2 regions of the Pseudomonas sp. P65(2024) genome follow, and region 1 is predicted to be linked to the other one. Evidence: predicted binding sites of a transcription regulator. Region 1 holds the regulator's gene; the other holds the start of a gene.
The links. Region 1 encodes sigma-54, which starts transcription at its own class of promoters, with help from an activator protein. Its sites were predicted from a motif close to ANTGGCATNNANNTTGCTNT; they were not measured.

Region 2: a site for sigma-54 is predicted at 1,990-2,009, ahead of glnA (type I glutamate--ammonia ligase). Genes of this name have one in related genera too.

The regions. Positions count from the first base shown of each region.
Region 1 is NZ_JBLIYX010000016.1:35,196-43,082, reverse strand. Features, by position in the region: gene AC25MA_RS19885 (superoxide dismutase) at 1-108, shown strand, start outside; gene AC25MA_RS19880 (ZIP family metal transporter) at 120-1,013, shown strand; gene AC25MA_RS19875 (HPr family phosphocarrier protein) at 1,059-1,331, opposite strand; gene rapZ (RNase adapter RapZ) at 1,352-2,206, opposite strand; gene ptsN (PTS IIA-like nitrogen regulatory protein PtsN) at 2,209-2,673, opposite strand; gene hpf (ribosome hibernation-promoting factor, HPF/YfiA family) at 2,686-2,994, opposite strand; gene AC25MA_RS19855 (RNA polymerase factor sigma-54) at 3,073-4,572, opposite strand; gene lptB (LPS export ABC transporter ATP-binding protein) at 4,746-5,471, opposite strand; gene lptA (lipopolysaccharide transport periplasmic protein LptA) at 5,472-5,996, opposite strand; gene lptC (LPS export ABC transporter periplasmic protein LptC) at 5,983-6,555, opposite strand; gene AC25MA_RS19835 (KdsC family phosphatase) at 6,564-7,088, opposite strand; gene AC25MA_RS19830 (KpsF/GutQ family sugar-phosphate isomerase) at 7,089-7,887, opposite strand, start outside.
Region 2 is NZ_JBLIYX010000002.1:333,087-340,973, forward strand. Features, by position in the region: gene typA (translational GTPase TypA) at 1-110, opposite strand, end outside; gene thiI (tRNA uracil 4-sulfurtransferase ThiI) at 238-1,692, opposite strand; gene glnA (type I glutamate--ammonia ligase) at 2,107-3,513, shown strand; gene AC25MA_RS04255 (chorismate mutase) at 3,659-4,201, shown strand; gene glnL (nitrogen regulation protein NR(II)) at 4,456-5,541, shown strand; gene ntrC (nitrogen regulation protein NR(I)) at 5,538-6,974, shown strand; gene AC25MA_RS04270 (RHS repeat-associated core domain-containing protein) at 7,052-7,852, opposite strand.

The DNA of each region.
Region 1 (7,887 bases):
GCCTACTACCTGAAGTATCAGAACCGTCGTCCGGAATACATTGGCGCTTTCTACAACGTGGTCGACTGGGCCGAAGTGGAACGTCGCTACCTTGAAGCCCTGAAGTGAGCCTGACCGGTATGCGTGCCGAGGTGATGTCTGTCAGCAGTGTGCGCCTGTTCCGCCTGGCGCTTGGGACCATGCTGTTGCTGGTTGGCACCGCATTGTTGGTGGCACGCGGCATCGCCTGGCTGGACCTGGAACCGCGCATGTTGCGTGCCCTTGAGGGCGGCGCATTGTGCGCACTGGGGACGGCGTTGGGCGCGGTACCGGTGCTGGTGATCCGCAACATGCCGGTGGCCGTGGCCGATACCTTGCTTGGCTTCGGTGCCGGCGTGATGCTGGCGGCCACCGCGTTCTCGCTGATCATGCCCGGGCTGGATGCGGCCCAATCCATCGGTTTCAGCCCGTGGGGCGCCGGTGGCCTGATCAGCGGCGGCCTGCTGTTCGGCGCGCTGTGCCTGTTCCTGGTCGACCTCAAGGTCTCTGGTGCTTCGCCAGAAGCCCTGGTCGGCAGCGATCAGCAACCGGTGATCGCGGCGCGAATCTGGTTGTTCGTCATCGCCATCATTGCCCATAACATCCCCGAAGGCATGGCCATTGGCGTGTCTGCTGGCGGTGGCATGCCCGATGCCGACAGCCTGGCCATGGGCATCGCGCTTCAGGATGTGCCGGAGGGTCTGGTAATCGCGCTGGTGCTGGCCGGGGCCGGCATGTCGCGGTTCAAGGCGTTCCTGATCGGCGCGGCGTCCGGGTTGGTCGAACCGCTGGCCGCGGTGATCTGCGCCTGGCTGGTGAACATCGCCGAACTGTTGCTACCGCTGGGCTTGGCCTGTGCGGCGGGGGCGATGCTGCTGGTGGTGACCCAGGAGATCATTCCCGAATCGCGCAGCAACGGGCATCACCGCCTGGCGAGCCTGGGGCTGTGTGCCGGGTTCTGCCTGATGATGGTGATGGACACGGCGCTGTCTTGAGCCCGGCACATTCCCTGTAGGAGCGTGCGCAGTCGTTAACGGCGCTTACTCGCCTTCGTCGAAGAAGTTCTCGATCAACGCGACCAGTGCATCCATGGCCTCACCGTCCTGTTCGCCCTCGGTGTGCAGGTGCACCGGCGTGCCCTTGCCGGCGGCGAGCATCATCACCGCCATGATGCTCTTGCCGTCCACCAGCTTGTCCGGTGCGCGGCCGACCCGTACCTGGCAGGGAAAGCGACCGGCCACGCCGACGAACTTGGCGGCCGCCCGCGCATGCAGGCCCAGCTTGTTGATGATGGTGATTTCGCGGGCGGGCATCGTGGGGCGGATCCTGTGGGCTAGAGGTCGCGGTGGCGGACCTGGACGTTTTTCAGGGATTGCTGGAGCAGTTGGCCAAGCCGTTCGGTGATGTACACCGAGCGGTGGTGGCCGCCGGTACAGCCGATGGCGATGGTGACGTAAGCGCGGTTGCTGGCGGCGAAGCGCGGCAGCCACTTGAGCAGGTAGCCGGAGATGTCCTGGAACATTTCCTCGACGTCCGGCTGGGCGGCCAGGTAATCAATTACCGGCTGTTCGAGGCCGGAATGCTCACGAAGTTCCGGCTTCCAGTACGGATTGGGTAGGCAGCGCACGTCGAACACCAGGTCGGCGTCCACCGGCATGCCACGCTTGAAACCGAATGACTCGACCAGGAACGCGGTGCCTGGCTCGGGCTGGTTGAGCAGGCGCAGCTTGATCGAATCGCGCAGTTGATAGAGGTTCAGGCTGGTGGTGTCGATCTTCAGGTCGGCGAGGTCGGCGATCGGGCCGAGCAGCTCGCTTTCCACGCGGATCGCCTCGGCCAGCGAACGGCTGTCGTTGGTCAGCGGGTGGCGGCGGCGGGTTTCCGAGAAGCGCTTGAGCAGGGTGTCTTCGTCGGCGTCCAGGTACAGCACGTCGCACTGGATATGGCGCGAACGTGCATCTGTCAGCAGTTCGGGGAAGCGTGACAGGTGGCTGGGCAGGTTGCGCGCATCAATGGACACAGCGACCTTCGGTTGCAGCAGCTCGGTGTTGAGCAGCGCGTTTTCCGCCAGCTGCGGCAGCAGCCCGGCGGGCAGGTTGTCGATGCAGTAGTAGCCGTTGTCTTCCAGCACGTCGAGGGCGGTACTCTTACCGGAGCCGGAGCGGCCGCTGACGATGATCAGGCGCATGTTCAGTGCTCGTTCTGTACGTCCAGGACGACCTGGTAAAGGGTCTCGCTGCTGTCGGCGGCACGTAGGCGATCGCGGACCTCCTTGCGATCTAGCATGCTGGCGATCTGACGCAGCAGTTCAAGGTGGGCATCGGTGGCAGCTTCCGGGACCAGCAGGACGAACAGCAGGTCGACCGGGGCACCATCGATGGCGTCATAATCAATGGGGGCATCCAGGTGCAGCAGGGCGCTTACTGGCGCGCTGCAACCCACAAGCCGGCAGTGCGGAATGGCGATGCCATTGCCAAAACCGGTGGAGCCGAGTTTTTCCCGAGCGATGAGCTTGTCGAAGACATCTTGCATCTCCAGCTCGGGTACTTGCTCGGCGATCAGGGTGGCGACCTTTTCCAGGGCGCGCTTCTTGCTGCCGCCCGGCACGTTCACGAGTGAACGGCCGGGGGTCAGGATGGTTTCAAGTCGGATCATGGATGAGGGGGATCAGCGGGCGGCTGCGCCTTGCAGCAGGCTTTGCTGTTTTTCCTTGTGTTTTTTCAGTTGGCGATCGAGTTTGTCGGCCAGGGCGTCGATCGCCGCGTACATGTCTTGGTGTTCGGCGTTGGCGACGACTTCGCCACCGGGAATCTGGAGTGTGGCTTCCACCTTCTGCTGCAGCTTCTCGACCTTCATGATCACCGTCGCATTGGTGATCTTGTCGAAATGACCCTCCACGCGGGCGAGCTTCTCGAGCACGTAATCGCGCAGTGGTTGGGTGACTTCTACATGCTGTCCACTGATGTTGACTTGCATACAGCTTCTCCTTTGTTGCCCGTGCATAAAGAGGCAGGTCTTGCACCTGCCACTGAAACGCTGTGGCACATCCTGGGGCTACATCAGTCGCTTGCGCTCGCTTGATGGGGCGATGCCCAACGATTCGCGGTACTTGGCGACGGTGCGACGGGCTACCTGGATGCCTTGTGCCTCCAGTAAACCAGCGATCTTGCTGTCACTCAATGGCTTTTTCTGATTTTCCGCCGCCACCAGTTTCTTGATGATCGCGCGAATCGCCGTGGACGAGCATTCGCCGCCTTCGGCGGTGCTCACGTGGCTGGAGAAAAAGTATTTCAGTTCGTAGATGCCGCGCGGGGTGTGCATGTATTTCTGCGTGGTCACCCGGGAAATGGTCGACTCGTGCATGCCCACCGCCTCGGCGATATCGTGCAGCACCAGCGGCTTCATGGCCTCGTCGCCATGGTCGAGGAAGCCGCGCTGGTGCTCGACGATCTGTGTCGCCACCTTCATCAGCGTCTCGTTGCGGCTCTGCAGGCTCTTGATGAACCAGCGCGCTTCCTGCAGCTGGTTGCGCATGAAGGTGTTGTCGGCGCTGGTGTCGGCGCGGCGAACGAAGCCGGCGTACTGCGGGTTGACCCGCAGGCGCGGTACCGCTTCCTGGTTGAGCTCGACCAGCCAGCGCTCGCTGTCCTTGCGCACGATGACGTCGGGCACGACGTACTCGGGCTCGCTGGACTCGATCTGCGAGCCGGGGCGCGGGTTGAGGGTCTGCACCAGTTCGATGACCTGGCGCAGCTCGTCTTCCTTGAGCTTCATGCGGCGCATCAGCTGGCTGTAGTCGCGGCTGCCGAGCAGGTCGATGAAGTCGGTGACCAGGCGCTGGGCCTCACCCATCCAAGGCGTCGAGGCCGGCAGTTGGCGCAGTTGCAGCAGCAGGCATTCGCCCAGGGAGCGGGCGCCGATGCCGGCGGGTTCGAACTGCTGGATGCGGTGCAGCACCGCCTCGACCTCGTCCAACTCGATGTCGAGTTCCGGGTCGAAGCCTGCGCAGATTTCCTCGAGGGAGTCCTCCAGGTAGCCCTGGCCGTTGATGCTGTCGATCAGGGTGACGGCGATCAGGCGGTCGGTGTCGGACATCGGCGCCAGGTTGAGCTGCCACAGCAGGTGACTCTGCAGGCTCTCGCCGACCGAGGTGCGGGTGGTGAAGTCCCACTCGTCGTCATCATTGCTCGGCAGGCTACTGGCGCTGGTCTGGTAGATGTCCTCCCAGGCGGTGTCGACCGGCAGTTCGTTGGGAATGCGCTCGGCCCATTCGCCGTCTTCGAGGTTTTCCGCGGTGCTGCTGGTACTGGTTTCCTGGAAGCTGTTGTCCTGGACTTCGGCGGCCGGCTTGTTCTCGGCGTTGTCCGCCATCGGGTCGCTGTTGTCGAAGTCCTCGCCGTCTTCCTGACGTTCGAGCATCGGATTGGACTCCAGCGCTTCCTGGATTTCCTGCTGGAGGTCCAGGGTGGAGAGCTGAAGCAGACGGATGGCCTGTTGCAACTGCGGGGTCATCGTCAGTTGCTGGCCCATTTTTAGGACGAGCGATGGTTTCATGGCTGGGGCTTGATACCTTGTTGCCGGCGCGCATGCGCCATCCACTACACGGAGGGCGCCTGGGCGCCGATTTTAAGCAAGTTATATGCCTGAAATTGCAGCGTTTGCCTAGAGCACTGTAACAACTTAAGCCTCGAACAGGCGCCTGCGCCAGTGCTCCGGGCAGGCCAGGGTCAGAGTCGGAACTCGTGCCCCAGGTATACTTCCTTGACCAGCTGGTTGGCCAGGATGGTCTCGGCGTCGCCTTCGGCGATCAGCTGGCCATCGTTGACGATGTAGGCGGTCTCGCAGATGTCCAGGGTCTCGCGAACGTTGTGGTCGGTGATCAGGACGCCGATACCCTTGTTCTTGAGGTGGTGGATGATCTGCTTGATGTCGCCGACAGAGATCGGGTCGACACCGGCAAAGGGTTCGTCCAGCAGGATGAACTTGGGCGCGGTGGCCAGGGCACGGGCGATCTCGACGCGGCGGCGTTCGCCGCCGGAGAGGCTCATGCCGAGGTTGTCGCGGATATGGCTGATGTGGAACTCCTGCAGCAGGCTTTCCAGCTCCTTGCGCCGACCGTCACGGTCGAGGTCCTTGCGTGTCTCGAGGATGGCCATGATGTTGTCGGCCACCGACAGCTTGCGGAAGATCGAGGCTTCCTGCGGCAGGTAGCCGATACCGGCCTTGGCGCGCCCGTGCATGGGTTGGTGGCTGACGTCGAGGCTGTCGATCAGCACGCGACCTTGGTCGGCCTGGACCAGGCCGACGATCATGTAGAAACAGGTGGTCTTGCCGGCGCCGTTGGGGCCTAGCAGGCCGACGATCTGGCCGCTGTCGATGGACAGGCTGACGTCGCGAACGACCTGCCGGCCCTTGTAGCTCTTGGCCAGGTGCTGGGCTTTGAGGGTTGCCATTTACTCGGCCTTTTTCTTCGGTTGAATGACCATGTCGATGCGCTGACGTGGTGCAGTCACGTTGCCACCGCGACCGGCGGTAGCCACCTGGGTCTTGGTGTTGTAGACGATCTTCTCGCCTTCGGTGGTGTTGCCTTCGTTCTCGACCTTGGCGCGATCGGTGAGGATCACCATGTCTTTCTGCGCCTGGTACTGGATGGTCACGGCCCAGCCTTTCATCTTGTCGGGCTTGGCGGCGCTCTGCTGTTGCTCGAAGTAGGCCAGGTTGCCCACCGAGGTGACCACGTCGATGTCGCCGGAGGCGGCGCGGGTCATGGTCACGGTGTTGCCTTTGATCATCATCGAACCCTGGGTGATGATCACGTCGCCGGTATAGGTGGCAACGCCCTGCTTGTCGTCCAGGTGGGCGTTGTCCGCCTGGATGCGGATCGGCTGGTCACGGTCGTTCGGCAGGGCGAAGGCGCTCGCGCTTCCCAGTGCTACGCCCAGGCTGAGCAGAAGGGGGATGGTTTTAACGAGCCTCATACTGTCCTCTTACGTTAGAGAGCAGGTCCATCCTGCCTTCTTTCAAATACGCTTTCATTCCTTTGCCCGTAGTCGTGCCACCGGCGCCGTCGATTCTAACGGCTTGCTCGGTCTGCGCATATTGCTTCTGCGGGAACACGGTCATGCGTGTGCTGGTGATGATGGTTTCACGTTGCTTCTCGTCGGTGCGCGCCACGCGCACATCGTCGATCAGCTCGACCTCGGTGCCGTCCGGATTGACCTCGGCGCGCTTGCTCTGCACGTGCCAGGGATACTCGGTGCCACGGTACATGTGCAGGTCGGGCGTGGTCACCAGGGTGACCTCGCTGGCCTTCAAATGCTCGACCTTGGCGGCGGTCATCTCGTACTGCAGCTTGCCGTCGGGCAGGAACTGCAGGCTGTGGGCGTTGATCGCATAGTAGTCGATGGCGCTCTGGTCGACCTGGGCCTGCGGCTGGTCGAGGAAGCTCTCCGGGCTGATATTCCAATAGCCTACTGCAACGAGCACGGCGGCGATCCCGCCTAGCAGCGCGACATTTCTGATCTTCTTGCTGAGCATGGGCAGCCTTACAGGTAATGGGCGTTGGCAGCGTCCAGGGTGCCCTGGGCCTGCATGATCAGTTCGCAGAACTCGCGGGCGGCGCCTTCGCCGCCGCGAGCCTGGGTAACGCCATGGGCGTGCTGGCGAACGAATGCCGCGGCGTTGTGCACCGCCATGCCCAGGCCGACGCGGCGGATAACCGGCAGGTCGGGCAGGTCGTCGCCGAGGTAGGCGACCTGTTCATAGCTTAGATTGAGTTCGGCGAGCAGGCCGTCGAGCACCACCAGTTTGTCCTCGCGGCCCTGGAACAGGTGCGGGATGCCGAGGTTCTTCGCCCGGCGCTCGACCACCGGGGTCTTGCGCCCGCTGATGATCGCGGTGGTCACGCCCGCGGCCATGAGCATCTTGATGCCGTGGCCGTCGAGGGTGTTGAAGGTCTTGAACTCGCTGCCGTCCTCGAGGAAGTACAGGCGGCCGTCGGTGAGCACGCCGTCGACGTCGAACACCGCCAGCTTGATGGCCTTGGCGCGTTGCATCAGGTCCTGGTTCATTTACATCACTCCGGCGCGCAGCAGGTCGTGCATGTTCAGGGCGCCGGTCGGGCGGTCTTCCTGATCGACGACCACCAGCGCGCTGATCTTGTGGTCTTCCATGATCTTCAGCGCCTCGGCGGCGAGCATCTCGGCGCGGGCGGTCTTGCCGTGCACGGTCATGACCTCGTCGATGAGGGTCTTGTGCACGTCGATGTTGCGGTCCAGGCTGCGGCGCAGGTCACCGTCGGTGAACACGCCGGCGAGCTTGCCGTCGTCACCCAGGACCACGGTCATGCCCAGACCCTTACGAGACATTTCAAGCAGCGCGTCCTTGAGCAGGGTGCCGCGCTTCACCAGGGGCAGCTCCTCGCCGGCATGCATGACGTTCTCGACCTTCAGCAGCAGGCGACGACCCAACGCGCCCCCGGGGTGGGAGAAGGCGAAATCCTCGGCGGTGAAGCCGCGGGCCTCGAGCAGGGCGATGGCCAGGGCGTCGCCCAGCGCCAGCGCGGCGGTGGTGGAGGAGGTCGGCGCCAGGTTGAGCGGGCAGGCCTCCTGGGCGACGCTGGCGTCGAGATTGACCTCGGCGGCCTGGGCCAGGGGCGAGCCCGGGTTGCCGGTCAGGCTGATCATCTGGATGCCCAGGCGCTTGATCAGCGGCAGCAGGGTGACGATCTCGGCGGTGCTGCCGGAGTTGGACAGGGCAAGAATGACATCGTCCCGGGTGATCATGCCCATGTCGCCGTGGCTGGCCTCGGCCGGGTGCACGAAGAACGCCGGGGTGCCCGTGCTGGCCAGGGTGGCGGCGATCTTGTTG
Region 2 (7,887 bases), on a different contig from region 1:
AGCTCGTTACGCTCCAGGGTGCCGGACTGGCGCAGGAGTTTGTCGACCAGGGTGGTTTTACCATGGTCAACGTGGGCGATGATGGCGATGTTACGCAGATTTTCGATCACAACTGTATCTCGATCAGAGGATTCGGTTGCCGCCAGTGTAGGCGGCCAATATGTACTGTTTAAGGCTCAGCGGGCCCGGCGGTCGGGAGGGCGATGGCGGATGCTGCCGCCATACAGCCCTGGCGTCTTATGTCGGACGATAAACACGCACATTGGCATGTCCCTCACTGAGCAGGTGGTGTGCGTGCAGACGGCTCATCACACCCTTGTCGCAATACAGCAGGTACTGGCGCGTGGGGTCCAGGTGCTTGAACTTGCTGTTGATCGCGTAGAACGGCATGGCCTGGACTTCGATACCGTCCAGCGCCAGGGGTTCGTCTTCCTGGGCATCAGGGTGACGAATGTCGATGACGATCTGACCGGGCAGCGCCTCGGCCACTTCCTCGACTTCGATGTCCTTGCCCAGTTCATCGATCACGTGGTCGATGGAAATGAACTTGGCGCGCTCCAGGGCACGCTCCAGTACTTCCATCTCGAACTGCTTCTCTTCGTGCTCCATGCGGTGACGCTTGGCATGGGTGGTCGGGTTTACCGAGATCACGCCACAGTACTCGGGCATGTGCTTGGCGAAGTCGGCGGTGCCGATTTCGGTGGCCTGGTCGATGATGTCCTGCTTATGGCTGGCCAACAGCGGGCGCAGCACCAGCTTGTCGGTGGCCGAATCGATAATCGACAGGTTCGGCAACGTCTGGCTGGAGACTTGGGAAATCGCCTCGCCGGTGACCAGGGCATCAATCTGCAGGCGGTCGGCCATGCGGGCGGCAGCGCGCAGCATCATGCGCTTTAGCGTGACACCCATGTAGCTGTTGTCGACCTTGTTGAGGATTTCGCCGACCACTTCCTCGAACGGCACGCTGATGAACAGCACGCGCTGGCTGCTGCCGTACTTCTTCCACAGGAAGTGGGCCACTTCCATCACGCCCAGTTCGTGGGCGCGGCCACCGAGGTTGAAGAAGCAGAAGTGCGTCATCAGGCCGCGACGCATCATCTGGTAGGCCGCCACGGTGGAGTCGAAGCCACCGGACATCAGCACCAGGGTCTGCTCCAGGGCGCCCAGCGGATAACCACCGATGCCGTTGTGCTGATTGTGGATCACGTACAGGCGCTGATCGCGGATCTCGATGCGCACCAGCACTTCGGGCTTCTTCAGCTCGATGCCGGCAGCGCCGCATTGCTGGCGCAGTTGGCTGCCGACATAGCGGTCGACATCCATCGAGGTGAAGTCGTGGTGGCCGCCGCGCTTGCAGCGCACGGCGAAGTACTTGCCGGCGAGCAGGTGACCGAAGTGCTGCTTGCACTTCTCGACGATGTCGTCAAAGTCGCCCAGTGGGTACTCCTGCACCTGCAGGAAGTGAGTGATGCCCGGGGTACAGCGCAGGCGCTCAATCATTTCGCGCTGGATCTTTTCGTCCTCGATGCGGGTGACCACTTCGAGATTGTCCCAGACACCATCGACCGCGAGCTCAGGATCGAGATCCTTGAGCACGTTGCGGATATTCTTGCTGAGCTGACGGATGAAGCGCTTGCGCACCGGCCGGCTCTTGATGGTGATCTCTGGGAAGACTTTGACGATAAGTTTCATTGGTTTAACAGCGCGCACAGGGCCTGCCGAAAATAGGGGGCGCGAATTATAGCGGAAATCGCTCAAGGTTTGAGCAACTTTTGTACAGAAGGTGCGATTTATGTTGGCCGCGCCACCCCTCGTCGGCCTGCTGCGTGGGAGCAGGCTTGCCCCGCGATGAGGCCCACGCCAGCACAAAAGCACCACAATGGTGCAGTTACACCAAAAAACGCATCTTATGAGTGCAAAGCTACACTCCACCCCTCCAAGAAATGCCCGCCAACGCCCCCTTTCATCCCACTCTCGCCATTTTTGGGCACTGGCATGCAATTTGCTCCCTTGTGAGGCAGGTACGCTTGGCCGACTATCCGCGCCCAGCGACACCCTTTTTCCAGGGCAGCGGCCAACTGCGCCCTAGACCATCCGGAGGACAACATGTCGAAGTCGGTTCAACTCATCAAAGATCATGACGTCAAGTGGATTGATCTGCGTTTCACGGACACCAAGGGCATTCAGCATCACGTGACCATGCCGGCGCGCGATGGCCTGGACGAAGACTTCTTCGAAGTCGGCAAGATGTTCGACGGTTCCTCCATCGCTGGCTGGAAAGGCATCGAAGCCTCCGACATGATCCTGATGCCGGTCGACGAAACCGCCGTGCTGGACCCATTCACCGAAGAGCCGACCCTGATCATCACCTGCGATATCGTCGATCCGTCGAGCATGCAGGGCTACGATCGCGACCCGCGCGGCATCGCCAAGCGCGCCGAAGAGTACCTGAAGAGCACCGGCATCGGTGACACCGTGTTCGCCGGCCCAGAGCCTGAGTTCTTCATCTTCGACGAAGTGAAGTTCCAGTCGGACATCTCCGGTTCGATGTTCAAGATCTTCTCCGAGCAAGGCTCGTGGATGACCGGCGCTGACGTCGAAGGCGGCAACAAAGGCCACCGTCCGGGCGTGAAAGGCGGCTACTTCCCGGTTCCGCCGTTCGACCACGACCACGAAATCCGTACTGCCATGTGCAATGCCCTGGAAGAAATGGGCCAGACCGTCGAAGTTCACCACCACGAAGTGGCGACCGCCGGCCAGAACGAGATCGGCGTCAAGTTCAACACCCTGGTCAAGAAAGCGGATGAAGTGCAGGCCCTGAAGTATGTCGTGCACAATGTTGCCGACGCTTATGGCCGTACCGCCACCTTCATGCCCAAGCCTCTGTACGGCGACAACGGCTCGGGCATGCACGTGCACATGTCGATCTGGAAAGACGGCAAGAACACCTTCTCCGGCGAAGGCTATGCCGGCCTGTCCGATACCGCCCTGTACTTCATCGGCGGCATCATCAAGCACGGCAAGGCCCTGAACGGCTTCACCAACCCTTCGACCAACTCCTACAAGCGTCTGGTCCCAGGTTTTGAAGCCCCGGTAATGCTGGCCTACTCGGCTCGCAACCGTTCCGCCTCGATCCGTATTCCGTACGTCGGTAGCCCGAAAGCCCGCCGTATCGAAGCACGCTTCCCGGACCCGTCGGCCAACCCATACCTGGCCTTCGCGGCCCTGCTGATGGCAGGCCTGGACGGCATCCAGAACAAGATCCACCCAGGCGATGCCGCCGACAAGAACCTGTACGACCTGCCGCCTGAAGAGGCGAAAGACATCCCGCAAGTGTGCGGCAGCCTGAAGGAAGCCCTGGAAGAGCTGGACAAGGGCCGTGCGTTCCTGACCAAGGGCGGCGTGTTCTCCGACGACTTCATCGATGCCTTCATCGAGCTGAAGAGCGAAGAAGAGATCAAGGTCCGCACCTTCGTGCACCCGCTGGAATACGAGCTGTACTACAGCTGCTGATATGATCGGCGCCCCGCGTCGATGACATCAGGACGGCCTCCCTCGGGAGGCCGTTTCTTTTTCATACCCTCATAATCGGACAACACCTATTAGCCGCCACACAGCCAAAGGCGACACTCGAGGCTTCATTCCCAAGGAGATCGCCATGCGTGCCACCACCCTCGCCCTGACCTGCTGCTTCGCCCTATCCGGCTGTGCCACCTCACCGAGCGTCACGCCAACCCTGGATCAGCTGCTTGCCACCATTGACCGGCGCCTGGACCTGGCCGAAGCGGTCGCCCTGCACAAGTGGGATCACCAACAACCGGTGCAGGCCAGCGCCCGCGAGCAGCAGGTATTGGCCAGTGCGCGGCAGGCCGCCGTCGCTCACCACCTGGATCCGGCACGCGTCGAGGCCTTTTTTGCCGACCAGATCGAAGCCAACAAGCTCCTGCAGTACCACCTGCTCGACACCTGGCATCGCGCCCGTCAAGCGCCAGCCCTGCCACGCCGCGACCTGGCCAACGACGTGCGCCCGGAACTGGATCTGCTGCAGGAACAGCTGCTGAGCGCCCTCGCCCGCTTTGACCAGACCCCGCCGGCCAATTGCGCCAACCACTTGGCCGACGCCCTGCAGCAACGCGCCCAGGACACCACGCGCCACCTCGCCCTGGTTCGCGCCAGCGCCCAGCTGTGCAAATTGCGCTGACCGCCCTATGCTCCATATTGGTGCATGATTGCGCAAGCCGCCCCATCATGTACCCCAATTTGGGTCACAAGAATCGATAAACCAAGGCTTTCTGGCTCGAATTCGCGCATTTCCGAGTCTTTATCCGGAATTTCCGCTTCTTTTCGGAGCCTTGGTTTGGTTCTTGCATTTTCACTGCATCCAGCACTCTTCCGTGCGCGCCCCAGGCCTGAGCCCTTGGGCGCCACTGTGCCAAAAGAGGTCAACGACGCCTTATGACCATCAGCGATGCACAGCACCGTCTGCTTCTGGACAACCTGACCACGGCCACGCTGTTGCTCAATTCTGAACTGCGCCTGGAGTACATGAACCCGGCGGCGGAGATGCTTCTGGCCGTCAGCGGCCAGCGCAGCCACGGGCAGTTCATTAGCGAGCTGTTCACCGAATCGACCGAGGCGCTCAATTCGTTGCGCCAGGCGGTGGAGCAGGCGCACCCGTTCACCAAGCGTGAAGCGCAGCTGACCTCGCTGACCGGACAGACCATCACCGTCGACTATGCCGTCACGCCCATCCTGCACCTGGGCCAGACCCTGCTGTTGCTGGAGGTGCACCCACGCGATCGCCTGTTGCGCATCACCAAGGAAGAGGCCCAGCTGAGCAAGCAGGAGACCACCAAGATGCTGGTGCGCGGCCTGGCCCACGAGATCAAGAACCCTCTCGGCGGCATCCGTGGCGCGGCCCAGTTGCTGGCCCGTGAACTGCCGGAAGAAAGCCTGCGCGACTACACCAACGTGATCATCGAGGAAGCCGACCGCCTGCGTAACCTGGTCGACCGCATGCTTGGCTCGAACAAGCTGCCGTCGCTGGCCATGACCAACATCCACGAAGTGCTCGAGCGCGTGTGCAGCCTGGTCGAGGCCGAGAGCCAGGGCTGCATCACCTTGGTGCGCGACTACGACCCTAGCCTGCCGGACGTACTGATCGACCGCGAGCAGATGATCCAGGCCGTGCTCAACATCGTGCGCAACGCCATGCAGGCCATCGGCGGGCAGAACGAGCTGCGCCTGGGCCGCATCACCTTGCGCAGCCGCGCCGTGCGCCAGTTCACCATCGGCCATGTGCGCCACCGCCTGGTCGCCCGGATCGAGATCGTCGACAACGGCCCCGGCATTCCCACGGAACTGCAGGACACCCTCTTCTATCCCATGGTCAGCGGCCGCCCGGACGGTACCGGGCTGGGCCTGGCCATCACCCAGAACATCATCAGCCAGCACCAGGGCCTGATCGAGTGCGAGAGCCACCCCGGCCACACCACCTTCTCGATCTACCTGCCCCTGGAACAAGGAGCCACCGCCCCATGAGCCGAAGTGAAACCGTCTGGATCGTCGATGATGATCGTTCCATCCGCTGGGTCCTGGAAAAGGCCCTGCAGCAGGAAGGCATGACCACCCAGAGCTTCGACAGCGCCGACGGCGTCATGGGCCGCCTGGCCCGCCAGCAACCGGATGTGATCATCTCGGACATCCGCATGCCCGGCGCCAGCGGCCTTGACCTGCTCGCCCAGATCCGCGAACAGCACCCAGGGCTGCCGGTGATCATCATGACCGCCCACTCCGACCTGGACAGCGCGGTGGCCTCTTACCAAGGCGGCGCCTTCGAATACCTGCCCAAGCCGTTCGATGTCGACGAGGCGGTGTCACTGGTCAAGCGCGCCAACCAGCATGCACAGGAACAGCAGGCCCTGGAAGTGCCCCAGGCACTGACCCGCACGCCCGAGATCATCGGCGAGGCGCCGGCGATGCAGGAGGTGTTCCGCGCCATCGGTCGCCTCAGCCACTCCAACATCACCGTGCTGATCAACGGTGAGTCCGGCACAGGTAAAGAGCTGGTAGCCCACGCCCTGCACCGTCACAGCCCGCGTGCGGCGTCGCCGTTCATCGCCCTGAACATGGCGGCGATCCCCAAGGACCTGATGGAGTCCGAGCTGTTCGGCCATGAGAAAGGCGCCTTTACCGGCGCCGCCAACCTGCGTCGTGGGCGTTTCGAGCAGGCCGACGGCGGCACGCTGTTCCTCGACGAGATCGGTGACATGCCCGCCGACACCCAGACCCGCCTGCTGCGGGTGCTGGCCGATGGCGAGTTCTACCGGGTCGGCGGCCATGTGCCGGTAAAGGTGGATGTGCGCATCATTGCCGCCACCCACCAGAACCTCGAGTCGCTGGTGCAGGCCGGCAAGTTCCGTGAAGACCTGTTCCACCGCCTCAACGTGATCCGCATCCATATACCGCGCCTGGCGGACCGGCGCGAGGACATCCCGGCCCTGGCCCGCCATTTCCTAGGTCGCGCCGCCCAGGAGCTGGCGGTGGAACCCAAGCTGCTCAAGCCGGAGACCGAGGAATTCATCCGCAACCTGCCCTGGCCGGGCAACGTGCGCCAGCTGGAGAACACCTGTCGTTGGATCACGGTGATGGCCTCCAGCCGCGAAGTGCTGGTCGGCGACCTGCCGCCGGAGCTGCTCAACCTGCCCCAGGACGCAGCGCCCGTGACCAACTGGGAACAGGCCTTGCGCCAGTGGGCCGACCAGGCCCTGGCCCGTGGCCAGTCAAGTTTGCTCGACAGCGCCGTGCCGAGCTTCGAGCGGATCATGATCGAGACCGCGCTCAAGCATACGGCCGGACGTCGTCGTGATGCAGCGCTGTTGCTGGGGTGGGGGCGCAATACCTTGACGCGAAAGATCAAGGAGTTGGGGATGAAAGTAGATGGTTCGGATGACGATGAAGGTGAAGATCACTAACCATCAAGAGAGTACAGGCCAGTGAGGGCCATTTGTGGTCCTCACGTGCGCCGCACAACATCAACTTAGACGGTAAGTCAGACCAGTTCTCTCAACTCATTGGCAGCCGCCAAAACCTCATTGGGTGCAGATTCAATCGACCCTATGTCGTCATTGATCGCCTTTCTGACCACCTTGAACGCGGCAATGATCTGGTTCTCGCGAGTCCCTGCCGAGCGCCCCAGAAAATCTAGTGGGTTTTCACGTCTCTTCTCTTCACGACGAGCTGCCACCTTATCCAGGGCCCACGCGCCAAAGGATCCTCCGGCAAGAACAACTCCAACGGGTGCGGCCACTGCCACACCAGCCAAAGTAGCCCCAGCACTTGCCGTGGCGCCCAGTGCCAAGCCTGTTGCTATCTTCTCTTCCAGAATACGTGTTCTGGTGGGCTCTACAGTATTCAGCACGGCAGGGTCATTGGAAGTAGCTTTCTGCGTTTTTATATTCTTTCTGAGTTTGATATTTGTGGCCAGGCTACTTGCTGTCTCCACCGTGCCGATAATACCCATGATGCCACCAAATATCGGCTCCCATACCCCGCCACTGAGGTCCCATTTGTTGACTGGATCACCCGCGCAGTAGCCATAGGCATTGATCCCTCCCTCATCAAAAGGACTCAATCGATCCGGAGACAGGAAGCGCAACGCGGTTGGGGAATAACAACGGTAGCCGTTGCCCAGAGGGTAGATACCAATGGGCCTCTCGCAGGGCTGCCCACAGAAACCGAGAATTGGGCCTCCTGCAGCCGTAGTAGCACCATATGGCGTATACGCCCTGGAGAAATTGCGTCCTCTGAAAGGTGATCGCTGGTGATCTGTCATCGGCAAGTACTGGCTCATGAACAGTCACTCCTATCGAGCCGGGAATCATGAGC